Regions from separate parts of the Qipengyuania zhejiangensis genome, predicted to be linked through region 1. Evidence: predicted binding sites of a transcription regulator. Region 1 holds the regulator's gene; each other region holds the start of a gene.

The links. Region 1 encodes LexA, which represses DNA repair genes until DNA is damaged. Its sites were predicted from a motif close to GTTCCNCNCTTGTTCT; they were not measured.
Region 2: recA (recombinase RecA) is a predicted target of LexA. The motif match lies at 1,304-1,319, and genes of this name have one in related genera.
Region 3: uvrA (excinuclease ABC subunit UvrA) is a predicted target of LexA. The motif match lies at 1,973-1,988, and genes of this name have one in related genera.

Annotation. Positions count from the first base shown of each region.
Region 1 is NZ_JAYKGO010000001.1:1,041,125-1,044,402, forward strand. Features, by position in the region: gene VR863_RS04975 (ComEC/Rec2 family competence protein) at 1-1,040, shown strand, start outside; gene lexA (transcriptional repressor LexA) at 1,073-1,762, opposite strand; gene trpC (indole-3-glycerol phosphate synthase TrpC) at 1,912-2,697, opposite strand; gene trpD (anthranilate phosphoribosyltransferase) at 2,694-3,278, opposite strand, start outside.
Region 2 is NZ_JAYKGO010000001.1:772,266-775,543, forward strand. Features, by position in the region: gene VR863_RS03730 (hybrid sensor histidine kinase/response regulator) at 1-1,257, shown strand, start outside; gene recA (recombinase RecA) at 1,397-2,461, shown strand; gene VR863_RS03740 (glutathione S-transferase family protein) at 2,671-3,278, shown strand, end outside.
Region 3 is NZ_JAYKGO010000001.1:750,079-753,356, forward strand. Features, by position in the region: gene VR863_RS03625 (toll/interleukin-1 receptor domain-containing protein) at 1-1,060, shown strand, start outside; gene VR863_RS03630 (hypothetical protein) at 1,072-1,671, opposite strand; gene uvrA (excinuclease ABC subunit UvrA) at 2,071-3,278, shown strand, end outside.

The sequences.
Region 1 (3,278 bases):
CCGCGATGATCGTTCTGTGCCTGTGGCCCGAGGCGCTGGTCGGGCCGAGCTTCCAGATGAGCTTTGCTGCCGTGCTGGCGATCGTCGCGCTGCATAACGCCGAACCCATTCGCGAATATCTCGCACCACGTGAGGAAGGCTGGTGGCGCAAGGCAGGGCGCCGGGTGGTCATCCTGTTCCTGACCGGCCTGGTGATCGAGATTGCGCTGATGCCCATCGTGCTTTTCCACTTTCACAGAGCGGGCATTTACGGTTCGCTTGCCAATCTGCTGGCTATTCCGCTGGTCACGTTCGTCTCGATGCCTCTTGTGGCGATTGCGCTTCTGCTCGATCTGATCGGGGCTGGATCGCCGGCCTGGTGGCTGGTGGGCAAATCGCTCGATCTGCTGCTTGGAATTGCGCACACCGTGTCGGATCAGCCGGGCGCGGTGAAACTGGCCCCGCGCATTTCGCTTGCCGCGGTGTTGGTTTTCGTCGGTGGGGGACTTTGGCTCGCGTTATGGAGAGGGCCGACCAGGTTGTGGGGCCTGGGCATCGCTGCGTTGGGTGCGCTGATGATGTGGAGCGCGCCCCCCGCCGACATGCTGATCACAAGAGACGGGCGGGATGTCGGGATACGGGCAGGGGACGGCCGGTTGCTGGTATTGCGGGACAGCGCCGGTAGCTATGCGCAGGACAATCTGCGGGAAATGTCCGCCATCCAGACACCGCCGATACCTCTTGCCGAATGGCAAGGCGCACGATGCAGCCCGGATTTCTGTTCCATTGTCCTGGATCGCGGGCAAAAACCCTGGCGTATCCTTGTCGCCCGGAGCCGTAATCTGATCGAGGAGCGCGCGCTCGCTGCCGCTTGCGAACAGGCCGACATAGTGATTGCTGACCGATATCTGCCGTATTCCTGTCGGCCAATTTGGCTCAAAGCCGATCGTCGTTTCCTTCAACGGGAAGGCGGAACGGCCCTATATTTGCATAGCGGCCGTGTCGAAACGGTGGCGCAGGGCGAGGGCAGGCACGGGTGGTGGCGGCCGGTCGAGGATTGATTGCCCCGACCGGCGCGCACCATCACGCCGCATCAGTGATAGCGGCGAAGCAATCCTGCCAGTTTGCCCTGCACCTGGACCCGGTGCGTGTCGTAAACCTGCGGTTCGTAGGATCCGTTCGCCGGATCGAGCCGTACCCGTCCGGCTTCGCGGTGGAGATATTTGAGCGTGGCTTCTTCATTGTCGACCAGAGCGACAACGATTTCACCGTCACGGGCCGTGTCGGTGCGCTTCACCAATGCGAAATCACCGTCGAAAATCCCGGCTTCGATCATCGAATCTCCAGACACTTCCAGAGCGTAATGTTCGCCGGGGCCGAGGAGGGCGGCAGGAACCGGCATGCTCGACTGGCCCTCGATAGCCTCGATCGGCGCGCCTGCCGCAATCCGTCCGTGGAGCGGAACGTCGATAATGTCGTTTGCCGGTTGCGGGGCAGCGGTCCTCGGCGGGACAACCGCCGTCACGGTATCGTTGACCGCGCGCGGTTTTGCAGCGCCGGTCACGGCATCTTCGGGAAGCTTGACCACTTCGAGCGCGCGCGCCCGGTTGGGCAAACGACGGATGAAGCCGCGTTCCTCGAGGGCCGAGATCAACCGATGAACCCCCGACTTGCTCTTGAGGTCGAGAGCTTCCTTCATTTCTTCGAAGCTCGGTGAAATTCCGGTGTCTTCCAGACGCTGCTGGATGAAGCGGATCAATTCGTGCTGTTTGGCGGTCAGCATGTTCGCGATACTCCCGTGTCGCCTGTTCACAACCCTGTGAACGAATGCGGAACAAGTAAGCAACGTGATTCGCTAAGTCAAGCAATTGCGCCATTTCCGACCAATCGCCGGGAGAACAGGTGTTCGCCTATTGTCCCGTGCGCGTTCGTTCAGCCGTTCAGAAGTTTGTGCGTCGCCGCTTCGACATCGCCATGCCTCATGAGGCTTTCGCCAACCAGGAAGCTGCGCACACCTGCGCGTTCCAGGCGGAGGCAGTCGGCGTGACTGGAAATGCCGCTTTCGCCCACCAGCAGCGCGTCTTTCGGAGCGAGCGCAGCGAGGCGTTCGGTCGTTGCAAGGTCGGTCGCGAAGGTGCGAAGATCGCGATTGTTCACGCCGATCAAACGTGAGGAGAGCCGCGATGCCCGCTCCATTTCGCCTTCGTCGTGCACTTCAACGAGCACGTCCATGCCGCGTTCGATCGCCGCTTCCTCGATTTCATGCATCGCGCCGTCATCGAGGGCCGCGACGATGATCAGGATGGCGTCGGCCCCGATGGCGCGGGCTTCGGCCACTTGCCAGGGGTCGACCATGAAATCCTTGCGCAGGACGGGGATCGGGCAGGCCGCGCGAGCTTCCACCAGAAAGTCTTCGTGCCCCTGGAAATACGGGGCATCGGTCAGGACCGAGAGGCATGCGGCACCTCCGGCGGTGTAGGCTCTGGCGTGGTCGGGGGGGCGGAAATCGGGCCGGATCAGGCCCTTGGACGGCGACGCCTTCTTGATCTCTGCAATCAGGCCGAATCCCTTTTCCTGCGCTGCGGCAAGAGCGGTTGCGAAGCCGCGTGTGGGCGACTGTTCGCGCGCAAGACTGTCGAGCGTGGTCAGGCTGCGTTGAGCCTTCCGAGCGGCAACCTCTTCCCGCTTGGTTGCGCAGATTTCGATCAGCTTGTTCATCGTGCCAGCGCAATCCAGTTTTCGAGAAGTGCTTTCGACTTGCCGGAATCGAGGGCCTCGGCTGCGATCAGGGCGCCCTGCGCCCAATCGTCGGTCTTGCCTGCGACGATCAACGTGGCGGCGGCGTTGAACAGGACGGCATCGCGATAGGCGCCGGGCGCACCAGACAAGAGCGCCTGGAGCGCCCGAGCGTTGTGCGCGGGATCACCGCCCCTGATCGCGTCAACGGGCGTGTGGGAAAGCGAAGCCTGGCTCGCGTCCACCCGACGCATCGCAAAATCGTGGTCGACCACATCGGCGAGTTCGTTGCCGCCGGCCAGGCTCAATTCGTCCAGCCCTTCGTCTCCCGAAGCGATGAACGTGCGATCCGTGCCCAGCTTCGCCTTCGCTGCTGCATAAATCGGAACATAGGCCGGCCGTGCGATGCCGATCAATTGCCGCCTGACATCCGCGGGATTGGAAAGCGGCCCCATCAGGTTGAATATCGTGCGCACACCCAAGCGCTGGCGAATTGGGTGGATGCGGCCCATCGCCGGGTGGTGATTCTTGGCGAAAAGGAAACAAATTCCCAGCTCGGACAA
Region 2 (3,278 bases), 270 kb from region 1:
GCAGTGTTGCTGTCGATCAGCGATTCAACCGAGGAAAAGCGCCTTCGTCGACAGGTCGCCCAGGCAACAAAGATGCAGGCGGTCGGCCAGCTTGCTGGCGGTGTGGCCCACGATTTCAACAACGTCCTGACCGCCATTATCGGGTATTGCGATCTGATGCTGCTGCGCCACACGCCCGGCGATAGCGACTACGACGATATCCAGCAGATCCGCGCAAACTCCAACCGTGCAGCCAGCCTGACGCGCCAGCTGCTGGCTTTCAGCCGTCAGCAGACGCTGCGCCCTGTCGTGCTCCAATTGCCCGACGTGGTCAGCGAAGTCAGCCAGCTTCTCAAGCGGCTGATGGGGGACAAGATCGAATTTTCGGTCCGCCACGACCGTGAACTTGGACCGGTCCGTGCCGATCCCCAGCAGTTGGAACAGGTTATCATCAACCTCGCGGTCAACGCGCGCGATGCGATCCAGGCCTATGCCACGAAGCGTGGCCAGCAGGACTGGAAGGGCCGCCTGACACTTGCGACCCGCCGGGTTTCCGCCCGCGACGTTCGCAAGATGGGCATCGATATCATGCCTGCCGACGATTATACCGTGCTGATCGTCCAGGACACCGGCGGCGGCATCCCGGAAGAGCACCTCAGCAAAATTTTCGAGCCTTTTTTCACGACGAAAGAGCAGGGGAAGGGCACCGGCCTGGGCCTCTCCACCGTGTACGGAATCGTCAAGCAGTCGAACGGCTTCATCTTTGCCGACAATGTGCGCGGTACGGACGGCATGCCGGCTGGCGCGCGGTTCACGGTCTACCTGCCGGTTCACAAGGGTGAGCTTCCGGTTGCGATGCGGCAGGAGGAAGCGGAAGATCAGAAGGCAAGCGACTGGTCCGCTGGCGGCAAATTGCTGCTGGTCGAGGACGAGGACATGGTTCGCGCCGTGGCGGAACGCGCGCTGGTGCGGGCAGGCTACACGGTCACGACGGCCTCCGACGGTGAAGAAGGGCTCGCCGCGATCGCCAACGGAACCGAGGAATTCGATCTCATCGTGTCCGACGTGGTGATGCCCGCGATGGATGGCCCGGCCATGGCGCGCGCAATCCGCCGGGTTAAGCCCAAGTTGCCGATCCTGTTCATGTCGGGATACGCAGAAGAGCAGCTGCGGAACGAAATCGATATCGAACTCATGCACTTCATCCCCAAACCCTTCAGCGTGCAGCAGATCAACGCCAAGGTTGCCGAAGTGCTGGCCGAACAGCGCAAGGGTTAGAAACCCCCGCTCGCAAATGCGTGGAACAAAAAGCGAAAAAACTTTCGTTCCACTCTTGTTCTTTTGGAACAAAGCCGATACATCGCTTTCCAGTTGAAGAGTCGAAGGGCGGCTCTTTGCAAGTGCAGGAGGTGATGTCATGGCGGCCAATCTGAAGCTGGTGAAGGAAAAGGTAGTGGACGCAGACCGCCAAAAGGCACTCGACGCCGCACTCGCGCAGATCGATCGCGCATTCGGCAAGGGTTCGGCCATGAAGCTGGGCCAGAAGGAAGCGATGAATGTGGAGACGATCTCCACAGGCTCGCTCGGCCTCGACATCGCTCTTGGTGTCGGCGGTCTTCCCAAGGGTCGCGTCATCGAAGTTTACGGGCCTGAAAGCTCGGGCAAGACGACGCTGGCACTCCATGTGCTTGCCGAAGCGCAGAAGGCTGGCGGCACAGTCGCCTTCGTCGATGCCGAACATGCTCTCGATCCGGTGTACGCCAGGAAGCTGGGCGTGGACATTGACGAACTGATCATCTCGCAGCCCGATACCGGCGAACAGGCTCTCGAAATTGTCGATACGCTTGTGCGTTCGAACGCGATCGATGTGCTCGTGGTGGACTCGGTTGCCGCTCTGGTGCCGCGTGCGGAAATCGAAGGCGAAATGGGTGACAGCCACGTCGGCCTCCAGGCCCGCCTGATGAGCCAGTCGCTCCGTAAACTCACCGGTTCGATCAACCGCTCCAAGTGCATGGTCATCTTCATCAACCAGCTGCGCATGAAGATCGGCGTGATGTACGGAAACCCCGAAACCACCACTGGCGGTAACGCGCTCAAGTTCTATGCATCCGTCCGCCTCGACATCCGTCGCACCGGCCAGATCAAGGACCGGGACGATATCATCGGGAACTCGACCCGCGTCAAAGTCGTCAAGAACAAGGTCGCGCCGCCGTTCAAGCAGGTCGAATTCGACATCATGTACGGCGAAGGCATCTCGAAAATTGGTGAAATTCTCGATCTTGGTGTGAAGGCCGGCATCGTCGAAAAATCGGGCAGCTGGTTCAGCTATGACAGCGTCCGGATCGGCCAGGGTCGGGAAAACGCAAAGACCTTCCTGAAGGAAAACGAAGAGTTGTGCGCCAAGTTGGAAGCCGCCATCCGCGGCCGCACCGACAAGGTTGCCGAGGAGATGATGACCGGTCCGGACGCGGACGAGGACTGATTCCCCTCAAGTGAGAGCATGCCTGCCCAATCCCCCGGGCAGGCGCTGCAGCCGGACTGTCCCCTGGCGATCTCAAACGAACGGAAAGCCGGTGCGCGCCAATCGATGGCCGCACCGGCTTTTCGTATGTGCTGGTGGCGGGCTCTGTACCGCTCGCCTAGGGTTGCCGGCGAATCGCCACGCAGATCTGGCCGCACCGGGAGAATTTCATGACCATCACAGTCCACCATCTCAACAACAGCCGTTCCCAGCGCATCCTCTGGCTGTTGGAGGAACTCGGCGCGGATTACACGGTCACACACTATCAGCGCGATGCGGAGACGAATCTTGCGCCTCCCGAGCTGAAGGAGCCGCACCCTTTGGGCAAATCGCCCCTGATCGTTGACGATGGCCTTCGCGTCGCGGAAAGCGGTGCGATTATCCAGTATATCTGTGAACGGCACGGCGGCGCAGGGTGGCTTCCGGAAACCGATACTGAAGACCATGTGCGCCATCTGGAATGGATGCAGTTCGGGGAGAGCAGCTTTTTCGTGCCCGTGATGATGAAGATCATGGCGGGCCGACTTGGCGAAGCGGCTGCTCCGATCATGCCGCGGATCGATGAACAGTTTGCCGACCATGTGCGCTTCATGGAGGACGGCCTTTCCGACAGCCTGCATTTCGTTGGCGACGATTGGACGGCGGCCGATGTGATGATGAGCTTCCCGGCTGAAATCGCCGTGATGCAAGGCTTCGCCGCATCGTGCCCGAAGACGGTCCGGTTTGTCGAAGCGGTGCATGCACGGCCAGCATGGAAGCGAGCACGCGATGAGGCCGG
Region 3 (3,278 bases), 290 kb from region 1:
GGTCGGTGCGATTGCCTATGAACGCAAGGAGATCGAGACCGCCGAACGCGAATTTCGCGAATACAAGCGGTTGGCAGACCGGCTGTTGGCGCTCGATCCCAATCGGGCCGAGTGGCAGATGGAAAGCTCCTATGCAGAAACCAATCTCGGAGTGATGCTGAAGGAACAGCGGCGCTTCGAAGAAGCCGAGCCGGCCTTTGCGCGGGCGCTCGCCCGGATCGAGAAGGTGGCGGCAGGCGAGGCCTATGATCCCGGTCGCCAGGTCGAGATCGGCCAGATTATGGATTGGCTTGGCATCGTCACCGGAGAACTCGGCAAGGAACGCGAAGCGCTTGAGCTGCACCAGCGCGAGGTTGCGATCTACGACCGCCTGCTCGAGCGCGATCCTGCGAATGCGTCCGCCAAGAACCGACTTGCCATTGCGTTGCAGTTCGTCGGCGCACAGCAACTTGACCTCGGCCGGTTGCCAGAGGCCATCGCCGCCTATGATCGTTCGCTCGCGATAAACGGCGAATTGCGCGCACTCGAAGGCGCAAACACCGAATGGCAGGAAACGGCGGTACGTGCGCAACTGTCGCAGGCCGAACAGTTGATCTATGCGGGCCGCAACGACCAGAGCGGAGACGTGCTCGCTCGCGCCGATGCGCTGCTTTCGCGCCTGGTCCTGTCCGATCCCGAGAACGACACCTGGTCAGGCGAGCTTCGCTTCACCCTGGCCGAGGTCGGCATGATGCTTGCGCTGGAGCGCGGTGATCTGGCGGCGGCTGGAAAGCGTTCCAGGGAAATATTCGCGCTGCTCGATCGGCTGAGCGAGACCATGCGGTCGATCCGGGCGGTGACGGCCCATCGCCTGCGCGGGGACCTGCACCAACGCTCGGGTCAACGCGAGGAGGCATTACAGAGCTGGATTACCGCGCTCGGAATGCTTCCCGCCGAGGGGCAGGATCTGGAGCGCGTTCTATTGCTCCGCCGTCTCGGCAAGTCGCAGGAAGCGGCAGCCATCAAAGCTGTGCTCGACAGGCGGGGCTATCGTCACCCCGCCTATCTCGCCGTACGCTAGATGATTGGAGATCAGGCCTTGAGCATGAATTCATTGACGCCCGAGGTGCCCTTGCTGCCGAGCATCGGGTCGAGCGTGATGTAATAACCGTTCTTGCTGGATAGCACGAGGCCGAGGCAATACCCGTAATCGGGCGCGGAATCGTCCGTATTATCGTCGATCTGGACCTGTTGATCGCTCAGCCGTACGGCAGTCATGCCGGGGACATCGATTGGCGCCGTATCGTATTCGCGCTTCTCGGCGTCGGTGACTGTGCAGAACCAGAGGAAACCGGTCACCGGACCCGTGCCGGAATACTCGGTTTTGGTGGCCCAGCGTCCGGTAACCGCATTGCCATGTTCGTCGACCATCTTGCTGCTATCGAGCGTGAAGGTGATGTCGACATTATCGGTGTATCCGTCTGCATCCTGAAGATTGGTGAGCTTCAGGTCGCCGTTTTTCTTGACTCGGTTCTTCATGTTGCCGGTGTCCGGATCCTGCCCGGTCTGGGTGTATTCAACGGTTGCGCCATACTGGCCGCTCGCCGGGTAATTCAGCGTCGGGGTGACTGTCACCTCGATGGACCGGTCTATGTCGCCTTGCTGCGTGTTGGTAAGTGTAGCCTGTCCCATCGGTCGTCTCCCGCCCCTTGAGGATATCGATGCGGGCTTGCTCCAAGGGTCGCCAAGCAAATCGCGCGCGGTTGATACGATCCCGAGGCGTGATGGGCGTCTTGTTGATCTTGCCGGAAGCGTCGCGCGCGCCGGTTCCACACAGCCTTACCTTGCCGGACCTTTGGCGCGACCGCCCGGAAGATGCAGCAGGCTGGGCCTGAATTTACGATTTGTAAACCGTAAGTTTCATTCGGGGGCACGCCATGTCGGCATGGTCCGTTTGCGTGTGGACGCCGCTCGGCAAGGGCGTTGACGAACGAGAACAAGTAGTGAACATTAGGCGTTGCCCAGAACGGCGCCAAAATGGGCCGTCGGGCGCACTGGACTCATGCCACTCTAACCCCCACTTGGACCCCCATGGCACTTACCAAGATTTCTGTCCGCGGCGCGCGTGAACACAACCTCAAGGGCGTCGATATCGATCTGCCGCGCGATGCACTGATCGTCATCACCGGCCTGTCCGGATCGGGCAAGTCGAGCCTCGCGTTCGACACGATCTATGCAGAAGGGCAGCGGCGTTATGTCGAAAGCCTCTCGGCCTATGCGCGTCAGTTCCTCGAAATGATGCAGAAGCCCGACGTCGAGCATATCGACGGCCTGTCGCCTGCCATTTCGATCGAGCAGAAGACCACCAGCCGCAACCCGCGCTCGACCGTGGCGACAGTGACCGAAATCTACGATTACATGCGCCTTCTGTGGGCGCGCGTCGGCGTGCCGTACTCGCCTGCCACGGGCCTGCCGATCGAAGCGCAGACCGTGTCCAACATGGTCGACCGCGTCATGGAACTGCCCGAAGGCACGCGGCTTTACCTGCTCGCGCCCGTCGTGCGGGGACGCAAGGGCGAATACCGCCGCGAACTGGCAGAATGGCAGAAGGCGGGCTTTACCCGCGTGCGGATCGATGGCGAAATGTACCCGATCGAAGAAGCGCCTGCACTCGACAAGAAATTCAAGCATGACATCGAAGTGGTGGTCGACCGGCTTGCCGTGAAAAGCGGCCTCGAAACGCGTTTGGCCGACAGTTTCGAACAGGCGCTGAAGCTGGCCGAAGGCCTGGCCTATGTCGACCTGGCCGATGGCGTGGTGCCGGGCCGCGAAGATGAAGGGCAGGGCGGCGGTGCCATGAAGGGCGCAGGTCTGCCGGCCAATCGCATCGTGTTCAGCGAGAAATTCGCGTGCCCCGTTTCGGGCTTCACCATCGAGGAGATCGAGCCGCGGCTTTTTTCCTTCAACGCCCCGCAGGGTGCCTGTGCCACGTGCGACGGCCTGGGCGAAAAGCAGCTGTTCGATCCGCAGTTGGTCGTGCCCAACGAAGCGCTCAGCCTGAAGAAGGGTGCGGTGGTGCCGTGGGCCAAATCCAACCCGCCGTCGCCCTATTACATGCAGGTGCTCGCCAGCCTTGCTGCCGAATACGAGTTCAGCCTCGAGACCCCGTGGGAGGATTTCGATCGCGAGATCCGCGACATCATCCTGCACGGCACCAAGGGCCGGGCCATCCCGCTCACCTTCAAGGACGGGCGCAAGTCCTACACCGTGCGCAAGCCGTTCGAAGGCGTGATCGGCAA